2 regions of the Thioalkalivibrio sp. ALM2T genome follow, and region 1 is predicted to be linked to the other one. Evidence: predicted binding sites of a transcription regulator. Region 1 holds the regulator's gene; the other holds the start of a gene.
What was found. The regulator sigma-54, encoded in region 1, starts transcription at its own class of promoters, with help from an activator protein. The targets are predictions, from matches to a motif close to TGGCANGNTNCNTGCTT.
Positions count from the first base shown of each region.

Region 2: the regulator sigma-54 is predicted to act here: its motif matches at 2,319-2,335, upstream of F816_RS0109130 (lipid-binding SYLF domain-containing protein).

Region 1 is NZ_KB906562.1:44,941-50,805, reverse strand. It holds gene rapZ (RNase adapter RapZ) at 1-106, opposite strand, end outside; gene hprK (HPr(Ser) kinase/phosphatase) at 114-1,145, opposite strand; gene F816_RS0108565 (PTS sugar transporter subunit IIA) at 1,194-1,661, opposite strand; gene hpf (ribosome hibernation-promoting factor, HPF/YfiA family) at 1,665-2,003, opposite strand; gene F816_RS0108555 (RNA polymerase factor sigma-54) at 2,020-3,504, opposite strand; gene lptB (LPS export ABC transporter ATP-binding protein) at 3,593-4,363, opposite strand; gene lptA (lipopolysaccharide transport periplasmic protein LptA) at 4,360-4,899, opposite strand; gene lptC (LPS export ABC transporter periplasmic protein LptC) at 4,880-5,461, opposite strand; gene F816_RS0108535 (HAD family hydrolase) at 5,458-5,865, opposite strand, start outside.
Region 2 is NZ_KB906563.1:31,674-37,538, forward strand. It holds gene F816_RS0109120 (phosphoribosylaminoimidazolesuccinocarboxamide synthase) at 1-817, shown strand, start outside; gene bioD (dethiobiotin synthase) at 814-1,533, shown strand; gene F816_RS0109130 (lipid-binding SYLF domain-containing protein) at 1,473-2,252, opposite strand; gene fba (class II fructose-bisphosphate aldolase) at 2,384-3,448, opposite strand; gene pyk (pyruvate kinase) at 3,527-4,957, opposite strand; gene F816_RS0109145 (phosphoglycerate kinase) at 4,995-5,865, opposite strand, start outside.

The DNA of each region.
Region 1 (5,865 bases):
GCGGCAGCGGGAGGTTGTCGACGCAGAAGTAGCCGGCATCCTCCAGGGTGTGCAGGGCCACGGTCTTGCCGGACCCGGACAGGCCACTGACGATTAGCAGGCGCATGGCCGATTCAGCCCTCCGGGTCCGGGTTGGGGACCGTAGTGGCGGGCACCGCGCGATGGTAGGGCGGCTCCTCCGTCTCGCCGCTCATCTGGCGGCGCTGGCGTGCGCGCAGGTCGTCGCCAGCGATATAGCCCTGCATGTGCAGCATGTGGTTACGCACGGCCGCCTCGATCATCACCGCGATGTTACGCCCCGGCGCGATCGGCAGGCTGATCAAGGGGACGCGCAGGCCGAGGATGTCGATCTCGCCGCGGCGTCCGTTCAGCCGGTCATCGGGGACCGGCGAGGGTTCGCCATGATCGCGCAGGTCGATGATCAGGCGCAGGTACTTGCCGCCCTTGATCGCGGAATCGCCGTACATGGCGCGGATGTTGAGCACCCCAAGACCGCGCACCTCGAGCAGGTCCTGGAGCAGGGCCGGGCAATGGCCGCGCACGATGTCGGGCGCAATGCGCGCGAACTCGGGGGCATCGTCGGCGATCAGGCGATGCCCGCGCGAGATCAATTCCAGCGCGACTTCGCTCTTGCCGACGCTGGAGGCGCCGCTGATCAGCACCCCGATCCCGAGGATCTCCATGAACACGCCGTGGCGCACCTCGAAATGGGCCAGGCGCTGCTGCAGGAAATAGCGCAGCAGCGAGATGATCTCGTGACTGCTGGTGCTGGAGCACAGGATCAGCGGCAGCGCCTCCTGTGGGGCGTCGGGCATCTCCGAGAACGGACAGGTGTCCTCGGCGAAGATCACCGCGGTGGTCCCGGTGCGGGCCATCTCCAGGATCAGGTCGTTGCACTGGGTGGCGCTGAGACTGGAGATATAGCGGGCCTCGAAGTCGCCGATGATCTGGATGCGGTTGGGCCGGATCAGGTTGAGATGGCCAGCCAGTGGCAGGTCGTCCCCGTCGTCGCCGACCAGCTTGCGGTCGGGTGCTGCATGTTCGCCGTGTACAAAGCGAAGATCCAGGCGGTTTCCCATGGCCTGGATCAGGCTCTCCACGTTGATGTCGCGGGCGATCCCGCCTTCTCCCAGCGCCTCGTTCATGGCAGACGCTGCGCGTCGGAATCGCGGCTGGAGGCGGGTTCCACGAGCTTAGTCCTCGCTGAAGCGGCGCACGAGTTCCTGTTCCAGGGCCGCCGCATCCCCGGCCCGGCGCAGCGCTCCGATGGTGTCTGGCTGCGACAGGCCGCGGGCGAGTTGGGCCAGCAGGTCGAGGTGGTCGCCGGTGGCGGCCTCCGGGACCAGCAGTGCGATCAGGATATCGACCGGCTCGTGATCCATGGCGTCGAAGTCGACGCCCTTTTCCAGGCGCAGCACGGCCACGCGCGGCGCCTCGAGATCGGCCAGGCGGCCATGGGGAATCGCAACCCCATGGCCGAGACCGGTGGATCCGAGTTTTTCGCGTGCGGACAGGGCCTCGAAGATCGCGTTACTCCCCGGTCCCGTGCCGTCACCTCCGCCGGCGAGGAGGTCCGCCAGAGCCTCCAGGGCCCGTTTCTGGCTGGAGCACTCGGGTTGCAGGCCAATGCGCTCGGAGGTGATCAACTCGGCAATCGTCATGGATCAGGAGGCCTGCTCGCGGTTGCGCTGGGCACCTTCGGCGCGGTGGTGGTCCTTGACCTTTTCCTTGTGCTTGATCAGCTGACGGTCGACTTTGTCGATCAGCGCGTCGATCGCGGCGTACATGTCCTCGTGAGAGGCCTCGGCGTGGATGTGATTGCCGCTGACCTGGAGATTCGCTTCGGCCTGGTTGTGCTGATTCCGGGTCTTCTCGTGGGTCAGCACGACGTGGACGTCGATGACCTTGTCGAAGTGGCGCTCCAGCTTCGCGAATTTCTCGTTGACGTAGTCGCGCAGGGCGTCGGTGATGTCCACGTGGTGGCCGGTCAGGTTGATCTGCATGGTCAGGACTCCTTGGTTACTTGCTGCCGGTGGGCATCGAGGCCATCTGCCGGCGTTCGCTGGATGAAGGGATGTGCATCGCCTCGCGGTACTTGGCCACGGTGCGGCGCGCTACGTTGATGCCCCGGTCCGACAGGACCTGGGCGAGCCGGGCATCGCTGAGCGGCTTGTTCGGGGGTTCGTCGCCAATCAATTCGCGAATCATGGCACGGATGGCGGTGGCGGAACACTCGCCGCCATCGTTCGTGCCGACATGGCTGGAGAAGAAATACTTGAACTCGAAGACCCCGCGCGGGGTATGCATGTATTTCTGCGTGGTCACCCGCGAGATGGTCGATTCGTGCATCTCCAGGGTCTCGGCAATGTCGCGCAGGATCAGAGGCTGCATCGCGACGTCGCCATGCTCGAGAAAGCCCTGCTGGCGGTGGACGATCGCCTCGGCGACCCGCAGCAGGGTGTCGTTGCGGCTGTGCAGGCTCTTCAGGAACCAGCGTGCCTCCTGCAGCTGATCACGCATAAAGGCGCTGTCGCGGGCATCCGAGACCTGGCGCACCATGCCGGCGTAGAGATCGTTGATACGGATGCGCGGTGCGATCTCCGGATTCAGCTCCACGCGCCAGCCCTCGGCGCTATGGCGCACATAGACATCCGGGACTACGTATTCCGAGGTGGCGGAACTGATCTGCGCGCCCGGGCGCGGGTTCAGGGTGCGGATCAGATCCAGCGCGCGGGCCAGTTCGTCCGGGTCGCGTACGCCGGACTGGCGCTGCAGGGCCTTGTAGTCGCGCTTGCCCAGGCTGTCCATGCCGTGTTCCAGGATCGCCCGTGCGGCCTCGCGGGCCGGGGCGTCCGGGGCCAGTTCGCGTAGCTGGATCTCCAGGCACTCCCGCAGGTTGCGCGCACCGACCCCCAGCGGGTCGCACTGCTGAATCCAGTGGAGGACTGCCTCGACCTCGTCGACGCCGACGGTTTCATCCTCGCCGCGGCTGATGGTCTCGGCCAGGGTGTCGAGGTCGCCCTCGAGATAGCCGTCGGGGCTGATGGCGTCGATCAGGGCTGCCCCGATGCGCTGGTCGCGGGGTGTCAGATGGCTCAGGTGCAGCTGCCACAGCAGGTGATCCTGCAGGCCCTCACCGTCGTCGTCGCTGGTGTTTTCCAGCGGGTCGCGGTCATCCACGCCCTTGTTGGGTGTCGGGGCCGGCTCGTAGATGTCGTCCCAGCGGCTGTCGGTCGTCAGTTCCTCGGGGATTACGTCATCGCTGGTAGTGGTGGCCTCCATGCGATCGCCTTCCACCAGCTCGCCGTCCTGGTTCAGACGCTCGGTATCGGCCTCGGACTCTTCGTCCTCGACCTGTTCGAGCATGGGATTACTCTCCAGCGCCTGCTGGATCTCCACTTGGAGCTCGAGCGTGGACAGCTGCAACAGGCGGATCGCCTGCTGCAGTTGCGGCGTCATGGTCAGCGTCTGACCCAGCTGCAGATTCAGGCCGGGTTTCAGCATCGGGTATGCGGGGCGAGGGTGGGCATTGGTGGAATCTTAAAGCCTGCCTTGTGGTTTGTGCACCGACCGGGCCGCATGTGGGGCGCTTTCACAGGCGGAAGTTCTCGCCGAGATAGACCCGGCGCACCTGGGGATCGGCCAGCAGCTCGTCCGGTGTCCCGGCGGCCAGCAGGCGGCCTTCGCTTAGAATATAGGCCCTGTGGCAGATGCCGAGGGTCTCGCGCACGTTGTGATCGGAGATCAGTACGCCGATGCCGCGCTGGGCGAGATGCCGAATCACGTCCTGGATATCGCCGACCGAGATCGGATCCACCCCCGCAAAGGGTTCGTCCAGACAGATGAAGCGCGGATCCCCGGCGAGGGCGCGGGCGATCTCGGCGCGGCGCCGTTCGCCGCCGGACAGCGCGATGCCCGGGCTGTGGCGCACGGTCTCGAGCTGAAACTCCTCGATCAGGGCGTCGCCAATGCGGCGGCGCTCGTGGCGATCGAGTCCGGGGCGCAGTTCCAGCACGGCCTGCAGGTTGTCCCACACGCTCAGGCGGCGGAAGATCGAGGCCTCCTGCGGTAGGTAGCCGAGGCCGGCGCGCGCGCGCACGTGGATGGGGGCGCGGGTGATATCGCGCTCGCCCAGGGTGATGCGCCCGGCATTGGGGCGGATCAGCCCGACCAGGCTGTAGAAGCAGGTGGTCTTGCCGGCCCCGTTCGGGCCCAGCAGGCCGACCACCTCGCCGGGTGCGAGGTCGACGTCCACTTGGTCCAGCACCGTGCGCTGGCCGTAGCGCTTGGTCAGCTCGCGTCCGATCAGGCGGTCGTTGGTTTGTGCCGGTGTGGCGGATGGGCTGGGAGCGACTGCGTTCATTCGTCGTCGCGCGGCTGGATGGTGATGCGCACGCGCTCGCTGGCGCCTTCGCCGCGTTCGGCCTCGATTACGTCGGTCGTCAGGTCGTAGGTGATGCGCTTGCCGCGCGCCTCCTCGCTGGTGGTGATCACATGGGCCTGGTCGGTGAGGATCATGAGGTCTTCATTCAGCAGGTAGTCGATGCGCAGGGCGGTGGCAATGCGCATCTCTCCGGTTTCCGGATCGGGTGATTCCAGGCGTGCCGGCTCGCCGTGGGCCTCCATTTCGTAGGGGCGGCGATCGCGGGTGCGCACGTAGACCTTGTCGGCCTCCAGGGTCATGTCGCCGCGGATCACGATCACGTCGCCGGTGTAGGTCCCCAGCCCCTGGCGTTCGTCCATCTCCGCGCGGTCGGCAGTGATCTCCACCGGCAGTGCCGGGCCCGAGCCCTGCTGGGCGATCGCGGGCGTGGCCAGCAGCACGAGCAGCAGGAGCGCCGCCACGCGGGCACCCGGCTGGGCCGGGCGGTGGCGAAGGCTATGGGGATTCGGGGTCATGCGCGGGATCCTCCTCGCTCGTCTCGCTGTAGAGCGAGTACACGTCATGGAACAACTCTATGGTATCCCCTCGCGAGTCCACGCGCAGACCGGTGCCGCGCTGGAACAGGCCCGGCTGGTTCAGGGTGGAAAGGGCATCCGAAGTGGCGACCATGGTGTCGGTGGCGACGCGAACATCCCGCGAATCGATGATGGTCTCCACGCGTTCGCCGTGGGGCGGCTGTACGCCGTGGGTGGGGCCCACCAGGTCCAGGGTCGCGGCGGCCGGTTGATGCAGCGCGGCGGGGGCAGTCCAGCGCCATTCGATACCGCCCTCGGCGAACAGGTCGAGGTCCGGGTCGTCCACCCATTGGGGGCCATCACGTCCAAACTCGCGCAGGCGGGTGCCGCGCAGACGATGGCTCAGCTCGCCGTCGTCGCCGGTGGCATGCAGGGTGAAGCCGTCAATCTGCAGCGTGACCTCGCCCTCGGGCGGACTTACCTCGGCCTGCGCCAGGGGCACGGTCGCGAATGCGAGCACGGCCAGGGTCCATCCGACTTGGCGGCGAGTCCTTTGGCTCATCCGTTCAGGTAGGTCTCGAACAGCGCGTCGAGCCGACCCTGCGCGGCCAGCAGGCCCTCGCAGGCCTCGCGCACGGCCCCGCGCCCGCCATGGGCCTCGGTCACCCACTGGGCATGCTGGCGCACCAGCGGGTGGGCGTCGCCGACCGCGATCCCGAGGCCGACCCGCTGCATCGCCGGAAGATCCACGATGTCGTCGCCCATGAAGGCCGCTTCGGCGCGGTCGTGGCCTGTGCGCTGCAGCAGTTCGTGCAGGGCCTCGCCCTTGTCGCGGCGGCCCTGGATCAGGTGTTCCACGCCCAGGTCGCGCATGCGGTGCTCGACGACCCCGGAGGTGCGCCCGGTCAGGATGGCGATCTCGATGCCGCCGTCCAGGGCCAGACGGATACCGTGGCCGTCGCGGCT
Region 2 (5,865 bases), on a different contig from region 1:
GGACGCCGACCACTGGCTGATGGTCACCACCGACCGCCTGTCCGCCTTTGACGTGATCCTGCCCACGGCCGTGCCCGAGAAAGGCCGAGTGCTGACCGAGATCACGCAGTTCTGGATGCACAAGGTGGAGCGCGAGCTGGGCATCCCCAACCAGCTGACCGATATCCCGCTGGAACAGGTGATCCCGGACCCGGCCATTCGCGCCCCGCTGGAAGAACGCAGCCTGGTGATTCGCCGGCTCGAAGCCCTGCCGGTGGAGGCGGTGGTACGCGGGTATCTGATCGGCTCTGGCTGGAAGGACTACCAGGCAAGCGGCGCGGTCTGCGGCATCCCGCTCCCGGCCGGCCTGGAGCTCGCCTCGCAGCTCCCCGAGGCGATCTTCACCCCCAGCACCAAGGCCGACGTCGGCGACCACGACGCCAATATCGACTTTGATGCCGTGGTGGCGACCATCGGCGAAGAACGCGCACGACAGGTGCGCGACGCGGCACTCTCGATCTACGCCATGGCGCGCGACTACGCGGCCGAGCGCGGCATCATCATCGCCGACACCAAGTTCGAGTTCGGCGTCGATGCCGCCGGCACCCTGCATCTGATCGACGAGGTCCTGACCCCGGACTCCTCGCGCTTCTGGCCGGCTGACCGCTACGCACCGGGCACCAGCCCCGAGTCCTTCGACAAGCAATACGTACGCGACTATCTGGAGACCCTGGACTGGGACAAGCGGGCGCCCGGCCCCGAGCTGCCCGCGGAAGTGGTAGAACAGACTGCGGCGCGCTATCGCGAGGCCCTGGAGCGCCTGACCCGCGACGCATGAGCCCGGCACAGACAGAAGCGCCCCCGCAGGGCCTGTTCGTCACCGGCACCGACACCGGCGTCGGCAAAACCTTCGTCAGCTGTGCCCTGCTGCAGCTTTGGCAGGAACTCGGCCTGCACCCACAGCCGCGCAAACCGGTGGAGTCCGGCTGCGCGATGGGCGCCCACGGGCTGACACCGGAGGACGGCCTCAACCTGGCCCGCGCAGCGGGACTGCCGGACGCCACGATCGAGCGCGTGACGCCCTGGCGCTTCCCCGATGCCATCGCCCCGGACCAGGCCGCCGCGAACCAGGGCGTGCGCCTGACGATCGCGGAGCTGGCCGCGGCCTGCGCGGGCGACGGCACGGGCCCGCGGCTGGTGGAGGGTGCGGGGGGCTTCTACTCACCGCTGTGCGCGGATGGCCTGAACGCGGACCTCGCCGAGGCCCTCGGGCTGCCGGTCCTGCTGGTGGCGGAGGACCGCCTGGGCACACTGAACACCTGCCTTCTGACCCTGGAGGCCCTGGAACGACGCGGCCTGCAACTGGCCGGGATCGTGCTGAACCGGCGCCGGGTGGATGCCGACCCGCGCCTCGACAATGCCGCCGCACTGCGTTCACGCACGAGCGCCCCGATCATCGAGTCAGCCGAAGGCATCACCCGCGCGGCGCTGGTTCAGAAGCTCTCCACCTCGAAGTTGTCCGGGCGAACGCCGCCGGAGGACTCGCGCTCCTGACCGCGGGACTCGGAGGCCGCAGGGGCTTCCTCTTCGTCAACACGGAACCCGGCCAGGGTCTCGCGCAGGGCACGGGTCCCCTCGCGGTCGACGCGGCGGCTCTCGATGATATGCACCGGGCGCTGGGACTCGCCGTAGTACGCCTCGTTGAAGTCGTCGCGCACGGTCATGCGCGAGCCGGATAAACTCATGCCCAAGTAGGCACCCCGCGCCCGCGAGTAGGACAGGAAGTCGGCGGTCGGGGTAGCGCTACGGCCCGCACCCACCGGACCGGCGGCTACCGAGGCATCGCCCCCCAGGCGGATGGCGGACCCGAACATCGAGTCCACCGCATCCTGGGTGCGTGCGACCATCACCACCTCGGCGGCATCACCACCGAACTGCATGCCGAAGCTGACCGAACCAAGGGAGTAGAACGCCACTGGCGAGTAATCGCCGCGCTCGTCGTCCCAGGCCAGGAACACGCCGATGCCGCCGGAGCCTCCTATCAGGAAGGCCCCGCGAGCCACGCGCGGGAAGATCACTACGCCGCGGGCGTCGCGCAGGTCCTCTTTAAGGGACTCGTACTCGGGGTGGGTCGCCATGTTCTCCACCGTCGCCTGGGCGCGATCGATGATGTCCTGCGGATCGATCTCGCGGCTGAACGGGTTCGCGTGAGCGCTCCCCACCATGGCGGCAAACACCAGCGTCGTAAGGCAAAAAAGGACCAGTCGTTGCATCGTGGAAACCTCCAAAAAGGCCAAGGGAGACGCGGCCGCGCGAATGCGTCGGCGTCTCCCTAACGAATACATTCATCATGGCACAAAAAAAGGGGGCCGAAGCCCCCTTTTTCGTGCTGCAATCCGCAGGATCAGTTGACCTTGGGATCCAGCTCGCCGGACAGGTAGCGCTTGACCATGTCGTCCAGGGAGATCGGCTTGATCTTGGACGCCATGCCGGCGCAACCGAAGGCCTCGTAACGGGCCTGGCAGAGGTCCTTCATCGCGGCGGTCGAGGCCTTCAGGAACTTGCGCGGGTCGAATTCCTTCGGGTTCTCGGCCAGGAACTTGCGCACCGCACCGGTGGAGGCCATGCGCAGGTCGGTGTCGATGTTGACCTTGCGCACGCCGTGCTTGATGCCTTCCTGGATCTCTTCGACCGGCACGCCGTAGGTCTCGCCCATGTCGCCGCCGTACTTGTTGATGATCTGCAGCCACTCCTGCGGAACGGAGGAGGAGCCGTGCATGACCAGATGGGTATCCGGGATGCGGGCGTGGATCTCCTTCACACGCTGGATGGCCAGGATGTCACCGGTCGGCGGACGGGTGAACTTGTAGGCGCCGTGGGAGGTACCGATAGCGATCGCCAGGGCGTCGCACTTGGTGTTCTTCACGAAGTCGGCGGCCTCGTCCGGGTCGGTCAGCAGCTGGTCGTGGGACAGCTTGCCCTCGGCACCGGAACCGTCTTCCTCGCCGGCCATGCCGGTTTCCAGGGAGCCCAGGCAACCCAGCTCGCCTTCCACGGACACGCCACAGGCGTGAGCGATTTCGGAGACCTTGGCGGTCACGTCACGGTTGTAGTCGTAAGAGGCCGGGGTCTTCATGTCAGGCATCAGGGAGCCGTCCATCATCACCGAGCTGAAGCCGGACTGGATGGAGCGCAGGCAGACTGCCGGCTCGGAGCCGTGATCCTGGTGCAGCACAACCGGGATGTCCGGGTACTGCTCGATGGCTGCGATGATGTTGTGGCGCAGGAAGGGCTCGCCGGCGTACTTGCGGGCACCGGCGGAGGCCTGAATGATCACCGGGGAGTCGACCGCAGCGGCCGCTTCCATGATCGAATGGACCTGTTCCATGTTGTTGGCGTTGTACGCCGGCATGCCATAGCCATGCTCGGCGGCATGGTCCAGAAGCTGGCGAAGTGAGATTAGTGCCATGGATTCCTCCTTACGGGATTCGGACTGAGGTAGTGAAAAAGTCGATTATCTGGTTGGCGACTGCGGGCGGTGCGCGGGTCAGGCCAGTTCGCCGACGCGCACGATCTTCATGGCGTTAGTCCCACCATGCTCGCCCTGCAGGTCGCCCTTGGTAATGATGACCAACTCGCCATCCTGCACGACGCCCTCGGCCTTGAGCAAGTTCACCGCTTCACGGTTCACGCTTTCGTGGCTCTCGGGGATCGGCTTCAGGGTCACCGGGTAGACGCCGCGATAAAGCGTCATGCGGCGGCTGGTGGATTCGTGCTGGGTGAGCGCGTAGATCGGGATGCCCGAGCTGATGCGCGACATCCACAGCGCCGTGGACCCGGACTCGGTCAGCGCGGCGATCGCGGAGACATCGAGATGGTTGGCGGTATACATGGTGGCCATCGCGATGGCCTCGTCGACCCGGCCGAAGGTCGAATCCATGCGATGGTCCGACTGGCGTGCGGCGCGCTGGCGCTCGGCAGCCTCGCAGATCCGGTCCATGCTGGTGACCACGCGCGCAGGATAACGCCCGGTCGCGGTCTCGCCGGAGAGCATCACCGCATCCGTGCCGTCCAGCACCGCGTTGGCCACGTCGAACACCTCGGCGCGGGTCGGGATCGGGTTCTGGATCATGGTCTCCATCATCTGGGTCGCCGTGATGACCAGACGATTGAGGCTGCGCGCGCGCGTGATCAGGGTCTTCTGCACCCCCGGGAGCTCGGCATCACCGATCTCCACGCCCAGATCGCCGCGGGCGATCATGATGACCTCGGAGGCGGCGATGATCTCGTCGATCACCTCCAGGGCCTCGGAGCGCTCGATCTTGGCGCAGATCCCGGCCTCCCAGCCGGCATCCTTCAACAGGCCCCGCGCCAGGTGCAGATCCTGGGCGGAACGCGGGAACGAGACGGCCAGGTAGTCCACCTGCAGCTCGGCCGCCAGGCGGATATCGTCGCGGTCCTTGTCCGTAATCGCGGGCGCAGACAGGCCGCCGCCCTGGCGGTTGATGCCCTTGTTATTGGACAGCTCGCCGCCGACCTCGACGGTGGTCTCGATCCGGCTGCCGTTGACCGCCGTGACCTTGAGCACGATACGGCCGTCATCCAGCAGCAGGATGTCGTCCGTGCGCACGTCGTCCGGGAGGTCCTTGTAGGTCAGGCCGACCTGGGTGGCATCGCCCGCGTCGCGATCCAGCTCGGCATCCAGCGCGAAGGGTGCGCCCTCTTCCAGCTGCACCTTACCCTGCTGGAAGCGGTCTATGCGGATCTTGGGGCCCTGCAGGTCGCCCAGGACACCGACGCAACGGCCGGCGCGCTCGGAGGCGGCCCGCAGCCGCGCCAGGCGCTGGCGGTGGTCATCCGGATCGCCATGCGAGAAATTCAACCGGACCACATCCACACCGGCCCGGATGATGGCCTCCATGGCCTCGTCGCTGTCCGTTGCCGGTCCCAGCGTGGCTACGATCTTGGTACGTCTCATCCGCGCGTGTCTCCGTCAGCGGGAAAGGACAAGGGCCTCAGCCCTTGGCCCGTTCTTCCAGGATGGCGACGGCCGGCAGGGTCTTGCCCTCGAGGAACTCGAGGAAGGCGCCGCCGCCGGTGGAGATGTAGCTGATGCGATCCGCCAGGTTGTACTTGTCGATCGCGGCCAGGGTGTCGCCACCCCCGGCGATGGAGAACGCGTTGCTCTCGGCGATCGCCTCGCCCAGGGCCTTGGTGCCGCCGGCGAACTGATCGAACTCGAACACGCCCACCGGGCCGTTCCAGACGATGGTGCCGGCATTGCGCAGGGCCTCGGCGTAGGTGGCCGCGGTCTCGGGGCCCACATCGAAGATCATGTCGTCGTCCGCGACGGCGTCCACGGCCTTGGTCTCGGCCGGGGTCGACTCGGAGAACTCCTTGCCCACGGTCACGTCGGTCGGGACCGGGATCTCGCCGCCCTTGGCGCGGGCGGCCTCCATCAGGCGCTTGGACTCATCGACCAGATCCGCCTCGTACAGCGACTTGCCGACACCATGGCCCTGGGCCGCGATAAAGGTGTTGGCGATGCCGCCACCCACGATCAGCTGATCGACAACCTTGGACAGCGACTCCAGCACGGTCAGCTTGGTCGAGACCTTGGACCCACCGACGATCGCCACCAGCGGGCGCTTCGGGGTCTCCAGGGCCTGACCCAGGGCCTCCAGCTCCTTGGCCAGCAACGGGCCGGCGCAGGCCTGCGGGGCGAATTTGGCCACGCCATGGGTGGAGGCCTGAGCGCGGTGGGCGGTACCGAAGGCGTCCATGACGAACACGTCGCACAGCGCAGCGTACTTCTTGGCCAGCGCCTCGTCGTCCTTCTTCTCGCCGGCGTTGAAGCGCACGTTCTCGAGCAGGATCACCTCGCCC